3 regions of the Exiguobacterium sp. s191 genome follow, and region 3 is predicted to be linked to each of the others. Evidence: riboswitches for the same ligand, from Rfam matches in the RefSeq annotation. Region 3 holds a riboswitch; each other region holds the start of a gene.
The links. A riboswitch is a leader RNA that binds a small molecule or an ion and turns the genes downstream of it on or off. The one in region 3 is predicted to bind S-adenosylmethionine.

Region 1 (6,848 bases), 190 kb from region 3:
AGTAAAAGACAACTTACGCTATTCGGAAGAACATGAATGGGTCGAAGTATCAGGAAACAAGGCGCGCATCGGAATCACGGATTTCGCGCAACACGAACTCGGGGATATCGTCTTCGTCGAATTGCCTGAAGTCGGAGATACGATCTCAGCAAACGAGCCATTCGGTTCAGTCGAGTCGGTCAAGACAGTCTCGGAGTTATACGCACCGATCTCTGGTAAAGTCGTTGCCATCAACGAAAACCTTTCGGATTCCCCAGAACTCGTCAACGAGTCACCATTCGAAGGCGCTTGGATGGTTGACATCGAAATCGAAGATGCTTCACAAGTCGAGGCATTGATGGACGCTGCGGCGTACAAATCGATGATCAACGAGTAATACTTAACGAAAAGAGAGTGAACGAGGCGCTTGCGTTACGTCCGCTCTCTTTTTTTTGTATACTGACGACAGATACCACGAAGAAAGGAGCGACCGTCATGCAAGAGGTCACGACCGTCCCAGAAAACGGGCTATTGTATGTCTATGCACCGATGTGCGGGACATGCGCCATTGCGGAACGTATGCTCGATATCGTTGAAGCGACGGAATCAGGTCAATCGATTCAGAAGGCGAACGGGAATTTCATTCCGGATTTCTTAGAAGAAGCCCGTGTCATGAGTGTTCCTGCGTTGTTGCGAATTGAAGAAAATCAAGTCGTAGAGCGACTTTATGCCTTCCAGTCCGTTCAAAACGTCTTTGCTTTCTGTCAAGAACGGTAAGAAAAGTCCGATTGGATTTTTCTTTTTGTTAAATTGTCGGAATATTTACAATAATTCGTTGACAACGCAGAAATATGAATGGTATATTCATAACAACTTCTAGAAATGCATTATAGGAAGTCTAGCAGAGATGATCGTTCAATACGATTCAAGTCCTGAACCCTTTCTCCCATCCTAAGCCGGTGTATTGTTTCCCCTTAAGTCGTCCCCCAAAGACGAAGCGGTGCAATGAACGGGTGGTGGATCGAAAGGACCGATCAGGAAGTGAACGTAAGCTGGCGATCATGTCGAACAGGCGCCGTCCTCCACGCGGAAGAGCGAACAATTCCGAATGGAGCTGGGTTTTCCTTCGTAGCATTTCTAACCACATTATTCGTGTTGTCGGTTCGCCGGCAACGCCTTTTTTTTGTTTTCTGGAAGTTTTTCGAGCCGGTCGCTTGCCAGGATAGAATCTCCTTGCTACAATGCGAATAAGGAAAATTACTTTAATTCATATCCGATTACTCGGAATTAACTGGTGAGATGGAGGACGACAAGGCATGACAGTACGTTTTATGGATGTTTTCACAGAATGGGCATCAACGTATGACGAGACAGTAACCGGACACGATCCGGAGTATAAAGAGGTTTTTCGTCGATACGATGAGATTTTGGATACAGTAGCGGATAAAGCGCAGTCGCCGGTCATTGAATTCGGAGCAGGCACAGGGAACCTGACACAACGTCTTCTGGCACGTCACGACGCCGTACTCGCCGTTGAACCAAGTCCGGAGATGCGGGCAATCCTGACGGAAAAGATTCCGTCGCTTGATGTACAGGATGGTCACTTCCTCTCGTTCGAGGCGAAGGAAGCACGCAGTTTTGTTTCTACGTATGCGTTTCATCATCTAACAGATGAGGAAAAGGGAGAAGCAATCGATCTGATGGCATCACATTTACCGGCAGACGGAAAAATCGTCTACGCGGATACGATGTTCGTCTCAGAAGAGGCACGCCTGCAAACGATTCGTGAAGCACGTGCTCAAGGGTTCGACGCGTTAGCGGAAGATCTCGAACGCGAGTTCTACCCGTTGATTCCAGTCATGGAAGAATTGTTTACATCACGGGGATTCACTGTTAAATTTATACAATACAATCACTTCGTCTGGCTCGTAGAAGCCGAGAAAATGGGGGAATAAATCATGGCACTTCAAAAAATGAACGTCGAAAGCTTTAACCTGGATCACACGAAAGTCAAAGCACCTTATATCCGCGTCGCGGGTTATAAAGAAGGTAAAGTCGACCAAGTCGTCAAATACGATATCCGTTTCACACAACCAAACGTTGAGCAAATGCCGATGCGTGCGATGCACACACTCGAGCACTTACTTGCTGAAAACATCCGTAACTACTCGGATGATGTCATCGATGTCTCACCGATGGGATGCCAAACAGGTTTCTACATGGCGATGATGAACTTCGACTCGGTCGAAAAAATGAGCGAACTCGTTGAGAAGACGTTGAAAGACGTCCTCGCAGCAGAAGAGATTCCAGCGCAAAACGAAGTCCAATGTGGATTTGCGAGCGCACATGACCTCAAAGGAGCGAAGCACTATGCCGAGAAAATGCTTGCCGGTCGTGATGAATGGGACATCGTCTTCGGATGATCGCGAACAACGTCCGCGACCTCGTCGGAAACACACCACTCTACGAGATCACTTCATTCGATTTGCCTGCTGGTACGCGCATTTTGGCGAAGCTCGAATGGATGAACCCTGGGGGCAGCGTCAAAGACCGCCTTGGCATTCAACTCGTTGATGCAGCAATCGAAAACGGACATGTGACACCAGGCGGTACGATCATCGAGCCGACAGCCGGGAATACCGGCATCGGCTTGGCGCTCGCCGCTAAAAAATATGATCTTCAAGTCATCTGTGTCGTTCCGGAAAAATTCAGTCAAGAAAAACAGACGTTGATGCGGGCACTCGGCGCAACCGTCGTCAACACGCCGACTGAACTCGATATGCAAGGGGCTATCGACCGGGCTAAAGAACTCGGTCAGGAAATTCCGAACAGTTACGTTCCGTTACAATTCGAAAACGAAGAGAATCCAGTCACGTATCAGCGGACACTCGGTCCTGAGCTGATTGCGGACTTGTCGCACATCGACTGGTTCGTTGCCGGTTGTGGTTCAGGTGGTACGTTCGCCGGAACAGCGGACTTCTTAAAACAACGTCTCGGTACAAAAGCAGCGATCGTCGAACCGGAAGGCTCCGTCTTAAATGGTGGTCCAGCCGGTCCGCATAAGACAGAAGGCATTGGAACAGCAAAATGGCCAAGTCTCGTTCCGCGTGAACTCGTCGACGAGATTCATACGATTTCTGACCGCGATGCATTTGACGCGGTTCATACACTCGCTGCTCGCGAAGGATTACTCGTCGGTAGTTCAGCAGGTGCAGCGCTCGTTGCTGCGCTCGATATCGCAAAGCGTCACCCCGGCAGTACGATCGTCACCGTCTTCGCAGACAGTGCCGAACGCTACTTAAGCCAACAAATCTTTGAAAAGGTGGACGAAACTCATGCGTAAGAAGACAGCATTGATTCATGGAGGAACAGGTGTCGACCGGGCAACAGGAGCCGTCACACCTCCGATCTATCAAACAAGCACATACAAGCAGGATAAAATCGGTCAACTCAAGGACGGATACGAATACTCACGGACAGCGAACCCGACACGGACGAGCATCGAACGATTGATTGCGGATCTCGAAGGTGGCGCACGTGGTTTTGCCTTCGGTTCTGGGATGGCAGCAATCCATGCCGTCTTCCACTTGCTTGAGTCTGGCGACCACATCGTCATGACAGATGACGTCTACGGTGGTACGTTCCGCTTGATGCAACGCGTCTTACCGAAGTTCAATATCCAAGTGACATTCGTCGATACGACGGACCTTGCGGCAACGGAAGCAGCGATCCAAGACAACACGAAGATCGTCTACGTCGAAACACCGACGAACCCGTTGTTGAAAGTAACGGACATTGAAGCAATCGCAACGATCGCCAAACGTCACGATCTTAAACTTGTCGTCGACAACACGTTCGCGACACCTTATCATCAACAACCACTCGCACTTGGTGCAGACATCGTCTTGCACAGTGCGACGAAATACATCGGCGGACATTCGGACGTCGTCGCTGGACTTGTCGTCGTCAAAGATGATGCGCTCGGCGAAGAGCTGCACTTCATCCAAAACTCGACAGGCGGCGTGCTTGGACCGCAAGACAGCTTCTTGCTCGTCCGTGGTCTTCGTACACTCGGTATCCGAATGGATGCGATCGAAGAGACAGCACATGATCTCGTTGCGTTCCTACAAGCGCAAGACATCGTCTCGAACATTTTCTACCCAGGACTTGCATCGCATCCTGGTCACGACATCCAAGCGAAACAAGCGACTGGATTTGGTGGGATGATCAGCTTTGATGTCGGTTCAGCAGCGAACGCAGAAAAACTCGTCGAGGCGACACACTTCTTCACACTTGCTGAAAGTCTTGGTGCCGTCGAGAGTCTGATTTCGGTGCCGGCACGGATGACGCACGCGTCGATCCCAGCAGAGCGTCGGGCAGAACTCGGCATCACAGACGGTCTCGTCCGGATTTCAGTTGGACTTGAAGACGCGGAAGATTTGAAAGAAGACTTAACACGTGCTTTCACGTTCCTCGAAAAAGTTTCTGAAAAAACTGTTTGACAACAAAAATAACCCCTGCTAATATTCAGAATATATTCTACAAACTTAATACCGAAACTCTTATCGAGAGTGGTGGAGGGACTGGCCCGATGAAACCCGGCAACCGCGGATCTAATCCGAAGTGGTGCTAATTCCAGCAGACAAAAGTCTGGGAGATGAGAGCAAATGGTTTTGTGTACTGAAAAGTGCGCGCGTTTGCTCTAAAACGCGCGCACTTTTTTTATTTTAGGAGGGACAGTTGTGATTCGTTTACAAGACGTAGGAAAGATTTATCGCTCAAAGCGCGGAGCGGTCGAAGCCGTCGCGAATGTCGATCTGACAATCGAGCGCGGTGAAATTTTTGGAATAATCGGTTATTCCGGAGCAGGGAAATCGACTCTGATCCGATTACTGAATATGCTCGAAGCACCAACGAGTGGTTCGATCCAAATCGATGGTGTTGAAATGACATCACTGAAACCAAAAGAATTACGAGGCGTCCGCAAGAATGTCTCGATGGTCTTCCAACACTTCAACTTACTATGGTCACGGACGGTTGAAGAGAACATCATGTTCCCACTCGAGCTAGGTGGCTTCCCGAAAGCACATCGCAAGGAACGGGTAGCGGAACTGATCCAACTCGTTGGTTTGGACGGACGCGAAAAAGCTTATCCGTCACAATTATCCGGTGGTCAAAAACAACGTGTCGGTATCGCTCGGGCACTGGCATCGAACCCGGACGTTCTCTTATGTGACGAGGCAACAAGTGCACTCGATCCGAAGACGACGGACTCAATCCTTGAGTTACTCGTCGACATCAATGAAAAACTGAAACTAACGATCGTCTTGATCACACACGAGATGCACGTCATTCAAAAAATCTGTCACCGGGTCGCCGTCATGGAAGCCGGTAAAATCGTCGAGCAAGGACCGGTCGCAGAAGTCTTCCGTCATCCGAAGCAAGCGATGACGAAGGAATTCGTCAAACAATTGACGTCACCGTCAGAGAACGAGTTAACGTTCGCGAAACTACGCGAACGGTACCCAACCGGAAAAATCGTTCAGTTGACGTTCGTCGGATCGACAGCGGAAAGCCCGATCCTCGCGGAAGTCATGAAGGATTCACCGGTCCTGTTCAATATCATCGGCGGAAACGTCGGTCAATCGCAGGAAGGGGCACTCGGTACACTGTTCATTCAGTTGATCGGGGAAACAGAAGCAACACAAGCGGTCATCACGAAGCTTCAAGCCAGTGATGTTGAAGTGGAGGTGGATCACCGATGATTTCATTCTTTGACAACCTAGATTGGGACATGGTGTGGGAAGCGACAGGCAGTACCGTCTATATGACGGCAATCGCTGGGGTTTCGACATTCGTTCTCGGTTTGATCATTGGTTTACTATTGTATGCGACAAACGAAGAGTTATTGTTCAAGAATCGGGCGTTCTATTCAGTGTTGAGCTTGATCGTCAACGTCTTCCGTTCGATTCCGTTCATCATCTTACTGATCTTATTGATTCCATTTACGACAGCGATCGTCGGTTCGTTCCTCGGACCAACGGCAGCATTACCGGCACTGATTTTCGGTGCTGCACCATTTTACGGTCGGATGGTTGAACTCGCGTTACGTGAAGTCGATAAAGGTGTCATCGAGGCAGCTGAATCGATGGGGGCGACGAAGTTCCAAATCATCTATAAAGTCTTAATCCCGGAAGCGTTGCCTGCCATCGTTTCTGGTATCACGGTCACACTCGTCTCACTTGTCGGTTATACGGCAATGGCCGGAGTAGTCGGCGGAGGTGGACTTGGGGACATGGCCTTCATCGAAGGATTCCAGCGTTCTCAAAACGATGTCATCGTCATTGCGACACTCTTAATCTTAGCGATCGTCTTCGTCATCCAAATCATTGGTGATTTGCTGATCCGTGCGATCGATAAACGTTAATTCAAATTTTATTCATATTGGAGGAATCATTCATGAAAGTTTGGAAAAAATTCGTAGGTACTGCTGCTGTATCCGTCTTAGCAATCAGCCTTGCTGCATGTGGCGAAAAATCATCAGGATCAGGTAGCGACGACAAAACACTCGTCGTTGGTGCATCAAACGTACCGCACGCTGAGATTCTTGAGCACGTTAAAAAAGAATACGAAGCAAAAGGTTACAAGCTTGAAATCAAGAAGTTCCAAGATTACGTACTTCCGAACAAAGCACTCGCTTCAAAAGAAATCGATGCGAACTACTTCCAGCACGTACCGTATCTTGAGCAACAAGAGAAAGAAAACAAATCATATAAGTTCGCGAACGCAGGTGGCGTCCACGTTGAACCACTCGGTATTTATTCGAAGAAATACAAATCACTCGATAAGTTACCAAACGGTGCAACGAT
Region 2 (6,848 bases), on a different contig from region 3:
AAGTTAAGATATCTGCTGCCTCGTCAGAAGGGAAACAACGGATTCTACGATTCAAGACACCACTGACGGTGATCGGTGACGCTGAGTTCATCAATGAACGGGAAGTGCTGAATACGGTCGAAGCAGTGACCGATGTCGAGGTGTTGAGCGTACCGTATGCGATTTTACGCGAGCACAATACAACGAACGTCTTTCTGCAATTCTTATTACGCACGATCACAGCGAAGTGGTATGCCGACTCGAAATCAGCGTCGCACCATGTGTTGTATACAGTTGAAGAGCGATTTGCAGGGTATTTGTTGTCGATCGCTTCTGAAGCCAGTGACAGTTTGTTTTATCAGGAGATGCGGACGTCGAACTTACATGACGTCGCCGACTGGCTTGGAACGAGTTATCGCCATCTCAATCGGATCATCACGAAATTATGTGAAGAAGAGATTCTCGTTCGACGACGCGGGAAAATCATCATCGTCGATCTGGAGCGGATTCGCGAGAAGGCGAACGGCAACAGCTATGAGTAGGGAGGAACGAACATGATAATAGGCATCGTGTGTGCCGTGTTGGCAGGGATGTTAATCAGTTTACAGACGGTATTGAATGCTCGGATGAGTGACGCGTTTGGCGCTTGGGCGACGACGACGCTGGTCTTCTTCGTCGGTTTCATCGGAGCAAGTGTCACGTATGTTCTGTTTCGTGGTGGAACAATCGGACAGATTCAAAACGTATCGCCACTCTATTGGTTTGGTGGACTTGTCGGTGTCGGCGTCGTTTTTTGTGTCATGCGTGGGATTCAGTTACTTGGTCCGTCCGTCGCAATCTCTGTCGTTCTGATTTCGCAGTTAAGCTTTGCTCTCGCTGTCGATACGTTCGGCTGGTTCGGTTTACCACAAATTGATTTATCATTCGGTCAGCTCGTCGGTCTCGCCGTCATGGTATGTGGGATCTTCGTTTTGAAACGGTATCAAGTCGTCGCGCCGGAAGAGAGGGCGAAGGATATACCGAAGCAAGTCTCTTAAAAAATCTGATACTAGTTCGATCGACTGACGAACGTTTCTGTCATCCTCGCTTTCCACAGGCGGGAGGTAAGCCGCGTCATCCCGCATTCTATGCGATTTGCCGGGTCTTACCTGACCCTGACGAAAGCGCGACTCGCGCTTTCTTTCCCTGCAGGAGTCGAGGATGAACACTCACGTTCTAGATTGACTAAATAAAACATGCGCGTTTCCCGCTAATTCGATCGGGAGATTCGCATGTTTTTATGTGTTGTGACTTGATCTCAATCGAATAGATGAACCATTCGTCTTCCGAAGTAAAGCGAGAGAACAATAATGAGAAGACCGCAGTACAACATGATTGTCGTGATCGAAACGTGAAACGACAGTAGAAACGAGAGGAGCGCGTAAGATAATGGAATGAGACCGTTTGACGCGGCATTCACGACACTCATGACACGTCCCATCGTCTGTTCCGCACACTGAGACTGGATGAACGTAATGAAGCGAATATTGATGATCGAAGAAAGGACACCAAGTGATAACAGGATGATCAGGTACAACAAGATCTGCTGCGCTTGACTAAGCAGGAAGAAAAGCAAACCTAAGGCGCCAATTAATCGGACCGATGAGGTAAGCCCATTTGCTTTCGTCTGCGCAAAACCACTCCAGAGCGCCCCTCCGAGCATTCCCATTTGATAAGCCCCTTGCATATAACTTAAATCCATCGCATCTCCTTGGAGCACATCATGAACGAGTAAGGGGATTCCGAGTAAGAGTGGTCCAAAGAAAAAGAAATTGACACAGATGACAAGAAAAAGTGTCTGCTTGAGTTGCTGAAGGTTAAAGACGTAATGTAGCCCTTCTTTTAGTTCAAAGAGAGCTGAATGCTGAAGCGATCGCTTGATCTTAGATTCACGAATACCATACGTGAAAAGGAGCGTCAGACAGAGTGTCCCGAAAATCATGAGAAAGACGTGCGAGTAAGAAGAATAGCTGAGAATGACTCCACCAAGAATCGGACCTGAAAAGAGGGCGATTTGATTAGATGTCTGAATCAGTGAATTGGCTTTAGTGAGTTGTTCTTTCGGAACGAGTGTAGGAAGTAAGGAAGCATTCGCCGGCGAAAAGAATGCATCCACACTACCGAATAGAAAGGCGAATCCTAAAATCGTCAGCAATGTAAGCTGATCGGTATGAAGTAATGCGAGAAGACAGAGAATGAAACTGATTCGTAAAGCGCTCGAGATGCGCATGATCGTCGAACGTTTATAGCGATCGGATAAGACGCCACCGAATAACATGAGAAAAATACGGGGTAACAAGGTGGCCATGAGGACGAATCCAAGATATGATGCCTGGTTTAGCGTATGGATGACATACCATTGTTCAACAAACAGATAGGTTGATAGGGAGAGGGCAGAGCACATACCGGACCCCCATAAAAATAAAAAAGATCGATTTTTAAACAGCGATTGTTGCGTATCGATTTCAATAGGCAGCATGTGGCACCTCCGGTTTAGACGTCGTCATTCTCAAATAGTGGTTCATCAATTGCAAAGGCAGTCGTCATGATATAGAAGTGTTTTTTATCTTCTTCGTCTAGTGAAGAGGACCGTGTGAACTCGTCCAATAGAGCACGATATTTTGTAGCAAAGCGTTGAAAGTCGGCTTCAGACATCGTCAGTTCCTTTTGAAGTGATAAGCTCATCCAGTCCTCGACGTTCGAAGATGAAGGAGAAAAAGTAGCTGTCGGAGCCGTAAGAACGCGTGTCTTTGCCCGGTCCAATACTTCGAGATACGACTGCCGGGTCGCTTCATTCGTCTCGACGAATTTCAGTAGATGATCGGCAGGAATGTATCCTCGAGCAATCGCTTGATAGTATTTCAATAGATTGCCGCCCTGTTCTTCCGTCCGGACGAGGTGAATCAAGTCATGCTTTTCAAGTTCCCGTACGTGATAGAGGATCTTTGCACGGGATAACGTCAGCAAGTGGGCTAACTGATGTACCGTATGTGGTTTTTCGACGAGAAACATGAGGATTTTTGTTCGTAACGGATCACTGATCACTTTTAACTGTTCATAGCTCTCTAATATGTGAATCGCTTTTTGTTCCATACAATCATCTCCTTTTTAACCGGTTAATTTTTATTAACCGTAAAACAAAAGACTTCATTTGTAAACGATTACAAATTTGTGTGAGGGTGTTGGTAAAGAAGACATCATTTGTTTACATACAAAAAGACTGACTCCAGTGACATCTCGGTCATCCTCCACTTTTTACTGAAAGTAGGGTAAGAACGAGATGTTTGAAATCAGTTTCAGCTACTGTATATGGTTCGAAGTGATTAGACCGTCGTCGTATCTTTCCATTCCTGCTCGATGAAAGCATCGCGACCAGAAGCAGCACGATCTTTTTTATAGTGTTCTGGATTTTTCTTATGGAAGTCTTGATGGTACTCTTCCGCCGGATAAAATTCAGAAGCGGCATCGATCCGCGTCACGATCGGTTGTTTGAAACGATTGCTTGCAGCAAGAGCGTCACGGGAAGCGATTGCTGCTTCATGCTGCGCATCCGTATGATAGAAGATCGCTGGTGCGTACTGCGTGCCGCGATCTTGGAATTGACCTTCTGCATCCGTCGGATCCGTTTGTGGCCAGTAGAGTTCGAGCAGACGCTCGTACGGGAACAGGCTCGGATCAAACGTGATTTGGACGACTTCGAGATGTCCCGTCGTTCCTGTCTTGACTTGCTCGTATGTCGGATTGTCGACGTGACCGCCCATGTAACCTGATACGATTCCCTCGATTCCTGGTAATTCTTCAAACGGTGTCACCATGCACCAAAAACATCCACCTGCAAATGTTGCTTTTTCCATCTGTCTCTTCCTCTCCGTGGGAAATCCCCATTGTATGTCTGACAGCGAGAAAACGAAAACGACTCCTTCGCTTGGTTGCAAAAGGAGTCGCCGCTTTTTATCAACCAAAGCTTTCGCTTTGCTGGTCGTAGCACCTTGCTATGCGCAGGTTGCTGGGACGTCATCGATCCAGATCTCTCGGTCCACTCTTGATAAGGGTATATGAAGTTGATGTCATTCGTTATCATTGTTGTGATGATACCATTCACACAGAAATAAAGTCAATCCTTAGGTTTCAAGGCACGTAAAACCGTCGCTCCGAGTGTCTTCGCACCAATCAACAACGCCTGTTCGTTGATTTCGTACTGCGGATGATGCTGTGGGTAGTTGACGCGACCGTCCGTATATCCGGAGCCAGTGAAGAAATAACTTCCCGGGACATGTGTTAGATAATGCGCGAAGTCATCCGCAGCCATCATTGGTGTGAGTGCCCGGACGGATGCTTCCGGTAAGAAAGAAGCGGCTTCCTGAACAAGTTTTGTCTCGTCCGGATGATTCCATAGCGCCGGGTAACCAGTCGTGAAGTCGATTGAATAGGTGGCACCGATGCCGGCACATGTCGTTTTGGCGACAAGATCGACTTCTTGCCGGAGCTGATGCCGCAATGTCTCATTAAACGTCCGAATTTCACCGACGATGCGTGCTTCACCCGTGACGATGTTCGGAGCCGTTCCCGCATGGAAAGAACCAATTGCAAGAACAGCAGGCTCGAACGGATCGACCCGTCGACTGACGAGATGCTGTAAGTTGCAGACGAGCTGCGCTCCAGCGACGAGCGCATCTTTTGTTTTGTGAGGTGCTTGCGCATGTCCACCTTGACCATGAACGATGATTTCGAATTCGTCGATTGCACATAACGTATGTCCTTCCCGAAACCCAATCGTACCAACTGGTAAATCATTTTCGAGATGTGTCGCAAAAATCGCATCGACATCTTCGAGGACGCCGGCTTCGATCATTTGGATAGCTCCGCCAGGAAAGACCTCTTCTCCATGCTGATGGATGATTCGAATCGTTCCTTGCAATTGATCACGTAACGGATAGAGCGTAGCAGCCAGGGCCATCACCATTGCCGTGTGACCATCATGCCCGCAAGCATGCATGATACCAGGATGGATCGACCGGAAAGCAAGCGTTGTCTCTTCCTGAAGTGGTAATGCGTCAAAATCTGCGCGGACAGCAATCGTCGGACCAGGTTGTTTACCTTCGATCGTCGCGACGACCCCACGACCTCCAACGGCTGTTTGATGAGGAATGCCTCGTTCTGTGTAAAAGGCAGCAATCCGTTCTGGTGTGCGGACTTCTTGGAAGGACAGTTCCGGATGCCGGTGGAAATCACGACGTAACGCGATCATCGTGGGTTCAAATTGTTCAAGTGCTTCAAAAAGTTGAGTTTGCATCTTCAAGCTCCTTTGACGTGTGTCTTTTCGTGAAAATGGGTACAGATACAGGTAATCACGAAAGGGGATAATGAAACATGGGAGAAATCGTCGTCAACGCTGTACTTACAATCAAAGCAGGACTAGCGGATCAAGTTTTCCCGATTCTACAAACGGTCTATCATGCCTCACAAAAAGAAGAAGGATGCTTACGTTATTCCTTGCACCAATCGATCGAGGATGAGCATCAATTCATGCTGTACGAAGTGTATCGGGACGAAGAGGCGCTTGAAGCGCATATCGCATCCGATCATTATAAAGCATACCGTGAACAGATCGAGTTATACTTGATGGATCGACAAGTAACGAAATACGTCGAGATGACATTCTGACGTGTTGCGATAAGAAGAGACGAAGCCGTCGAATTCGACGGCTTCGTCTTTTTTTGTCTTACATCGATTTAAATCCGAGGAAATGCTCTTGCCAACGCGGTTCATAAATCGAATTGATTTGGAGCTGTGAACCGCCCGCATGGATGAAGTGTTCGCTATCGAGCATGATTCCGATATGCGATGGACCATCCGTGTAGGTGTTCTGGAAGAAGACGATATCCGAGCGTTTACCACTCGAGATACTCGTCCGGCGATTCGTAAAGAAAGCACCGTACCAGTAGCCACGAACATTCGTCCGACCACCGTATTTTCCAGCCTTGTTCGTCGCGTAGTGAATCAAACCGGAACAGTCAAAACCACCGTTCACGGCATCTTGCGAACCCCATGTGTATGGTGTGCCGATATGTTGGACTGCTGCTTGGATCAGCTTTTCACCACGCGTATTATTCTTTTTAACGACCCGTTTATCGGACGTGATCGTCACAGCGGATACAGGAAGATAAACAGGTGTCCAGCCTGACTGGATGACATAGAAGTTTCCGACTCGATGACGCGGATAAACCCGTTTGCCTTGTTCAACGAGTCCGTTGCCTTTTGGACTTGTCGGACTTGCGAAGAAGGATGTCGTCTGTTTGACCGTATAGATTTTCGTCCGGTCGATCGCTTTTTGTGTCAGTTTCATATAGGGTTTGCTCGTGCTGATATAAGGGTTGAGGACGTAACCGGTTTGACCATTTGCCAGGCGAACTTGCCAAAAATCATCATCAATTGATTTCAGACCAATCAGTTTTGTTCCTTTCTTCAAATAGGCAGCTGGGCGACTGTAAGCCACGTCGGCAGAGAAGAGTGGCGTCTGGTCCAGGTGGACATAAAATGTCGTGCCTTTTTTTGCTTTTGCCGTCGGCTTGTTCAGTCCGATACGACTCGAATCGACGAAACCAAAGGTGTTTTTATATTTGACGCGTGTATAATAACCGCTTTTTCCGTAGATCGAAATCGAGGTCCCTTTTTTGAATGTGCCGATTTTTTTACCCGATAGTTTTGCCTGCGAACGAATGACGACATCGTCTTCCGTCACATAGCGTTGACCAGTGACGTCATACAGATCCGGCTTTTTCGTCACGAGATCCGTCGTCTTGACGTAGCCGTAGACCGATCCTTTTTTC
Region 3 (6,848 bases):
CTTCGCTGTCTTGCTGTATAGTCCCATCGGTGCTGTCGGAACCGTGATGAGTCCTTTTAAACCGAGGTTCTTTTCTTTAGAGAACGTCTTGAGATAGATCGAGTGTTGGAACAAGTTGGCGTCGATGTTCCCGCTACCGAGGGCGATGTTCGGTTGGATGTAATCGCTGAACTCGACGATTTCGACTTTATAGCCTTTCTTTTCGAGTTGCGGCTGGATCGCTTGTTTGACCATGTCGCTATACGGACCGCTCGTCGCACCAATCTTGATCGTCTTGTCTTTTTCGTCAGCACTGCTGTCTCCACATCCCGCGAGGACTCCTGCACCGAGTAAGGCTGTTGCTAAAAAGGCATATCGTTTTTTCATGATTCCACTCTCCCTTTGTATGTATGATTAGCGTTTATCTGTTTTTCGCGCCAGTTGATTGCCAAGTGCTTGAATACTTTGAACGATGACGATGAGCACGACGATCGTCACGATCATGATGAGATTATCGTAGCGATAATAACCGAAACGGATCGCGAGGTCACCAACACCTCCACCGCCGACGATACCAGCCATCGCTGAGAAGCCGATCAAGCTGATCGTCGTTAATGTGATGCCCTGAATGATGCCAGGGAGTGCTTCCGGTAAGAGGACACTGACGATGATCCGTAATGGTTTCGCCCCACATGCTTCCGCTGCTTCGATTAGACCAGGCGGAATTTCGCGCAGTGACGTCTCAACGAGTCGCGCGAGAAACGGAATCGCTGCGACACTGAGACTGACGGATGCTGCCGTCGGACCAATCGTATTGTCGAGTAAGAACTTCGTTAACGGAATGAGGGCAACCAGCAAGATGATGAACGGTAGCGACCGGACGATGTTGACGACGAAGTCAAGGACACGGCGGACGGCAAGGTTTTGAAAAAATAATCCCCGGTCGGTGACGAACAAGAGAATCCCGAGCGGAATCCCGACGACCAATGCAAAGGCAAGTGAAATTCCTACCATCCACGCCGTCTCGCCGAGTGCCTTCAAGAGCTCAGGTAACATCGTTTGAATACGATCAAGCCACATCCTGAATCACCTCGAGTGCATGAAGTTCCGTCGCGAGCCAGTCGAGGGCAGGAGCGATTTGGTCGGATGATCCCGTCAAGCTGACAATCAGGACACCGAAGGCGACGTCTTGAATGTAGTCGACCTTGCCGTGCAAGATGCTGACTGAGATATCGTAACGGCGGATTGCTTCTGATAACGTACTCTCACCGGTCTTCTCGCCCGTGAACTGCAAGCGGATGATCTTGCCTGGAGTTGCCTGTAAGATGCGTTCCGGCAATTCGATTTGTAGTGCCGTATCGACGTAATGTTGCGTCACTGGATGCTTGGCTTGACTGAACAGGTCATAGGTTGAGGCGACTTCAACGACTTCACCTTGCGACATGACCGCGACGCGATGGCAAATCTGTTTGACGACATCAATCTCATGCGTGATGAGGACGATCGTCAATCCGAGTCGTTCATTCAAATCCTTCAGCAGTTCAAGGATCTGTAGTGTCGTAACGGGGTCAAGAGCTGATGTCGCTTCGTCACATAACAAGACGGTCGGATCGTTCGCGAGTGCCCGGGCAATCCCGACGCGCTGTTTTTGCCCACCGCTTAATTGACTCGGGAAGTTCGTCTCAAATCCTTCAAGTCCGACGAGCGAGACGAGTTCGCGAATTCGCTCCGGGAAATCTGCTCGTTTGACGCCAGCAGCCTTGAGCGCAAAAGCGATGTTATCCGCGACGTTGCGCGACTGGATCAATTGGAAATGCTGAAAGATCATTCCTGTCCGCAAGCGAAGTTGACGCAAATCTGCTTTTGACATCCCGCCGAGCGAGACACCGTCGACCTTGACGGTTCCTTGTGTCGGATGCTCAAGCCCGTTGATCAGGCGAAGCAATGTACTTTTACCGGCACCGGACTCACCGATGATTCCGAAGATTTCTCCTTTTTGGATCGTCAAATCGACATCCCGTAATGCAAAAATCGGGGTCCGGTCTCGAACGAACCGTTTTGTAATGTGTTTGAATTCAATCATCCGCTCATCTCCTCATACAAAAAAGTCGCTTTTTCCTAGTAGCAGAGCAACCAGAAAAAAGCGACGAAAGTGTAAGATTTCGTAACTTATCTCTCAGAATGAAGATCATTCTGTAGGATGTGGCACCGTTCCTTACAGGTGGTTGCCGGACGTCGTTGGGCCTAATCCCTCGGTCGCTCTCGATAAGTAGTTATGCTGTTGGGATTTACTTTAACGGAAATGATTCCCATCTGTCAAATGTTTTTTCAGAATTATTCCGCAACAGGTGTCCGGAACAGGTTGAGCGTTCCAATTCGATCGACGGCTTCTTCTAGACGTTCGACGTCAGCAATCAAGCTGATCCGGACGTAGCCTTCACCGTATTCGCCGAAGAAGGATCCAGGGGTCACGGCGACGTGTGCTTCGTCAAGCAGGTGATCGGTGAAGCTTTGGGACGTGTAACCTTCCGGAACAGGAAGCCAGACGAAGAAGGAACCGCCCGGTCGTGGTCCACTCCAACCAATCGCATCGAGTTTTGCGAACAACGCATCGCGTCGTGTTTCGTACAGACTGCTTAACTCGCGGACACATGTCTGGTCACTCGACAGGGCGACGGTCGCAGCATGCTGAATCGGTGTGAAGGCACTGACGTAGAGATGTTCTTGGTATGTTTCGATGCTTGAGATGACGGACGGATTTCCGATCGCGAAGGCAATCCGGAAGCCGGACATGTTGAAGCGTTTTGAGAGTGAGAATAGCTCGATCCCAACGTCTTTTGCCCCTTCCGTCTGCAGGAAGCTTCGCGTCGGACCATCGAAACTGATGCCGCCGTATGCTAAGTCATGGACGACACAGATATCATGGGCATCGGCGAAAGCGACTGTCTGTTCGAAGGCTTCTGCCGTCGCGGTCGCACCCGTCGGATTACTCGGGTAGTTGAGGAACAACATCCGGGCACGCTCGACGTCCGTCGTATCAAGTAAGTCGTAATCCGGTAAGAAGTTATTTTTCTCAAGCAACGGAAGCGTGATCGGGAATGCACCAGCAAGTGCTGCGCCAGACAGGTAATCCGGGTATCCTGGATCCGGAACGATGACACCTTCTCCAGGGTTGACGATTGTCTGCGGTAAGGCGACGATACCGGCTTTACTACCGAGGAGAATCGCGACTTCCGTTGCCGGATCGATTGTGACACCGAATTCAGTCGCATAAAAGCGTGCGACGGCTTGCTTTAGAAAATCATGTCCACGAAACGGTGGATATTGAAGGTTCGTTGGCTCGTCGATGGCTTGTTTTAAGGCATCGAGAATATGTACAGGCGTCGTCTGGTCAGGCGTTCCTTGACCAAGTGTGATGACATCGTGTCCGGCAGCTTTTACAGCACCGATTCGGTTCGCGAGTTCAGCGAAGACAGGAGCAGGAAGCCGATCAATGGCGATGGATGGAGCGAAATGTTTCATGGATGAATGCCTCCTTCGTGGTATTGTCGTCAAGGATAACGAATATTCAGTCAAAAGAAAAGAACTTTTTCGAAATTCAAAAAAATTGTCGGATAAACAGGTACAGATAAGTGGAGCGGGAATAAAGAGTAGGGAGAGGAGTGGGAAGATGAAGCGAGCTAACTGGAAAGAGGCAGTCGTCTATCAAGTCTACTGGCGTAGCTTTAAGGATTCGAACGGGGATGGGATTGGTGATTTGCGAGGTGTCATCGAAAAGCTTGATTACATCACTTCACTTGGTGTCGATGTCGTGTGGTTGAATCCGTGTTATCGTTCCCCGGACGTCGATAACGGCTATGATATTGCCGATTATTACGAGATCATGGAAAAAGCGGGAACGATGGGAGATCTCCAGGAGTTGATCACGGCCGCTCATGCCCGTGGATTAAAGGTCATTCTCGATTTAGTCGTGAACCATACGAGTGACCAGCATGACTGGTTCCGTCAGTCGCGAGAGCGGATTAACGATAAGGATGACTGGTATATCTGGCAGGATGGCACGAAAGAGACGCCTCCGAACAATTGGCGCTCGTACTTTGCGCCAAGCCCGTGGACGTGGAGTGAAGAACGCGGGCAGTATTATTTTCATTCCTTCGCCAAAGAACAGCCCGACTTAAACTGGGAGCACCCAGCTGTGAGGCAAGCGATCTACGATATGATGAACTGGTGGATCGCTCAAGGAATCGACGGTTTCCGGATGGATGTCATCAACTTGATCAAAAAACCGTCGCTTGAGGATGTTGCCAATCCGTTTGATCTCTCGTACCTTGGAAATCAGCCCGGCGTGCATGACTTTTTGCAGGAGATGCATGCGAATGTTCTCGCTGGTAAAGACTTGTTTACAGTCGGTGAGATTCCGTTCGTTGGTCCAGAAGATGGGCTGTTATATGTCAGTGAGGACCGAGAAGAACTCCGGACGCTATTTCACTTCGAAATCGCGGATGACATGGAGGCGATGGATCTCTTACGATTCAAGGAGATTCAAAAACGCTGGTACGACGTCTTATACCCATTAGGTGTCAATTCACAGTTCCTCAACAACCATGATCATACACGACAAGTGACCCGCTTCGGCAGTGAACGGTATCGCGTCGAGAGCGCAAAACTACTCGGTTTGATGTTGCATACGTTACCCGGAATTCCATATGTGTATCAAGGAGAAGAAATCGGAATGACGGGGATTCGTTTCTCGGATCCGTCGCTTTATCAAGACGTCGCCTTTCGAAATCGATACGCGGAGCGCGTCGCTGGTGGAGAGGACCCGGAGGTCGTACTCTCGTCGATGCAGTTACTTGCCCGTGATAACTCCCGCACACCGATGCAGTGGGACGGTACACATGCAGCTGGCTTTACGAGTGGGAAACCATGGTTAGCCGTCAACCCGAATTATACGGACATCAATGTCGCGCAGGCAGAAGCGGATCCATCGTCCGTGCTTGCTTTTTACAAGTCGCTGATTCAGATGCGAAAGCAACATCCGATCATGGTTTACGGCACGTACCGAGACTTAGCGCTTCATGATCCGTATCTCTATATCTATGAACGGGAATTAGAGGGAGAAGTCTGGCGGATCGTCCTCAACGTACATGATGAACCGATGCAGACCGCCCTCATTTTACCGCATGAAAAATTGCTCGTATCAAACTATCCGGATAGCCCGGATATCTTGCGTCCCTACGAAGCACGCGTCTATCGTTATGCTGTTGCAGAACAGAATTGAACCACTGGACGAAAAAATGGGGCTAACTCAAAAAAAGAATGACGCGTCTTTTCACGCCCTTTCCTCAGGCGAGACACAAGCCCGTTTTCCTGCTTCATTCAAGCAGGAAAACGGGTCTTGTTTGTCTCTGAAGCGCATAAATGCGCTTATTCCTGTAGGAGTTGCGTGCGACGCGTCATTCTTTTTGTTATGAGATAAGGATGGCAGATTTTCATTCTGCCATCCTTATCTTTGGAAAGACTGACTTATGATACAGTCCCGTTTTAAGTGTGTGATTTGAATGGAGAAGATTTTTTCGTCTGTAAGACGTGTCCGAATCGATCGACAGCTTGGCGCATCTCGTAACTCGGTCCGAGAATGAGGGGACCGTGTCCGACGGCAAGAATATCTGGAGATAGTTCCGTCAGTTGATCAGCCGAGCGAAGGGCGACGTCCGGATCCCATGTCGCGAGTGCGGGGAACGGAAATTGCCAGCGGACATCACCGGAGACGGCGAGTCCCCCTTGCGTCTGAAAAGCATCTCCAGCGATCAACGTCCGACTCCCTTCATGCCAAAGCGAGATCGAACCAGGTGTATGCCCGGGTGAGGCGATGACACTGAGACTTCCGACTTGTTGACCACTCTCGAGCAATCGATCCGGTCGTGTTTTGATGTTTTTCGGAATACCCCCTTTTAAGGGTGTCGTTTCGCCTTCGCGTAGCGTCTCATCCCCACTGAGCAATGCAGCATCTCGGTAACTGATACAGACTTGAGCGAGAGGGAAGGCGTTCGCAAGGAAATCCAGTGAGCCGACATGATCGGCGTGCGCATGAGTCAGGATGATTGCACCGAGTGGTTTCTCTTGCTGTCGAATATAGTGATAGAGCGCCTTTGCGTTAATTCCGAGTCCAGCATCAATCAATGTTAAACTGTCTGCTTCTTCAAACAGGTAGCAGTTGACCGGGAAAAAGGATGGGGTCGTCTGCAGTTGGTGTAAACGTTCGATTGTCGTGACGCGCATCGGCTTCACTCCTTCAAAAAATGAATAGTCTTCTTCTTTAGTATCGTCTGTTTTTGAATAGGCGTCTAGACGAATTGTGTGGAAAAAGAGGCATCACCTCTAAAAAGATGATCCCTCCTCTACGAATCATTCAAATGTTACAGCGAAGACGGCACCGGCGTGTGGCGCATCATCTCCGTTTGCAGCCGTCGTGACGAGCAATCGATCTTCATAGAAAATCGGGCACGTCGGATTTGCGACCGGGAAGTCGACATGAGCGAGTTTTTCACCATTCGTAAGATTCCAACGGGTGATGCATGATCCAGCATAATGCGCGATCCAAGCGTGACCTTCCGCGTCCTTCGTCATACCATCCGGGAACCCTTCTTCTTCTTCGAGATCAACGGCGACACGTTTATTCGAAAGTGGTGCGTCCGGAGCGTAGTCGAAGGCATAGACTTTTTTCGTCGGTGTATCGATGTGATAGAGCGTCTTGCCATCTTCTGACCAGACGAGTCCATTCGAGTTCGTCAAGTCTTCGTGCAAGACATCGATGGAGCCATCGTGACGCAGGCGGAACAATCCAGCGGTCTTACCGTCTTCTTCAT

Region 1: another riboswitch for S-adenosylmethionine. It lies ahead of KNQ09_RS09365 (methionine ABC transporter ATP-binding protein); the one in region 3 lies ahead of KNQ09_RS10330 (methionine ABC transporter ATP-binding protein).
Region 2: another riboswitch for S-adenosylmethionine. It lies ahead of msrA (peptide-methionine (S)-S-oxide reductase MsrA); the one in region 3 lies ahead of KNQ09_RS10330 (methionine ABC transporter ATP-binding protein).

What each region holds. Positions count from the first base shown of each region.
Region 1 is NZ_JACSNC010000001.1:1,767,317-1,774,164, reverse strand. Features, by position in the region: gene gcvH (glycine cleavage system protein GcvH) at 1-376, shown strand, start outside; gene KNQ09_RS09390 (thioredoxin family protein) at 475-756, shown strand; gene KNQ09_RS09385 (class I SAM-dependent methyltransferase) at 1,296-1,934, shown strand; gene KNQ09_RS09380 (S-ribosylhomocysteine lyase) at 1,938-2,402, shown strand; gene KNQ09_RS09375 (PLP-dependent cysteine synthase family protein) at 2,399-3,322, shown strand; gene KNQ09_RS09370 (bifunctional cystathionine gamma-lyase/homocysteine desulfhydrase) at 3,315-4,481, shown strand; SAM riboswitch class I at 4,539-4,643, shown strand; gene KNQ09_RS09365 (methionine ABC transporter ATP-binding protein) at 4,722-5,744, shown strand; gene KNQ09_RS09360 (methionine ABC transporter permease) at 5,741-6,406, shown strand; gene KNQ09_RS09355 (MetQ/NlpA family ABC transporter substrate-binding protein) at 6,439-6,848, shown strand, end outside.
Region 2 is NZ_JACSNC010000002.1:280,912-287,759, forward strand. Features, by position in the region: gene KNQ09_RS13055 (Crp/Fnr family transcriptional regulator) at 1-521, shown strand, start outside; gene KNQ09_RS13060 (DMT family transporter) at 534-1,016, shown strand; gene KNQ09_RS13065 (MFS transporter) at 1,277-2,497, opposite strand; gene KNQ09_RS13070 (winged helix-turn-helix domain-containing protein) at 2,512-3,111, opposite strand; gene msrA (peptide-methionine (S)-S-oxide reductase MsrA) at 3,342-3,872, opposite strand; SAM riboswitch class I at 3,967-4,070, opposite strand; gene KNQ09_RS13080 (M20 metallopeptidase family protein) at 4,133-5,311, opposite strand; gene KNQ09_RS13085 (putative quinol monooxygenase) at 5,389-5,682, shown strand; gene KNQ09_RS13090 (C40 family peptidase) at 5,741-6,848, opposite strand, start outside.
Region 3 is NZ_JACSNC010000001.1:1,954,960-1,961,807, reverse strand. Features, by position in the region: gene KNQ09_RS10340 (MetQ/NlpA family ABC transporter substrate-binding protein) at 1-366, opposite strand, end outside; gene KNQ09_RS10335 (methionine ABC transporter permease) at 394-1,059, opposite strand; gene KNQ09_RS10330 (methionine ABC transporter ATP-binding protein) at 1,049-2,062, opposite strand; SAM riboswitch class I at 2,146-2,251, opposite strand; gene KNQ09_RS10325 (aminotransferase class I/II-fold pyridoxal phosphate-dependent enzyme) at 2,314-3,501, opposite strand; gene KNQ09_RS10320 (glycoside hydrolase family 13 protein) at 3,650-5,260, shown strand; gene KNQ09_RS10315 (MBL fold metallo-hydrolase) at 5,524-6,261, opposite strand; gene KNQ09_RS10310 (SMP-30/gluconolactonase/LRE family protein) at 6,388-6,848, opposite strand, start outside.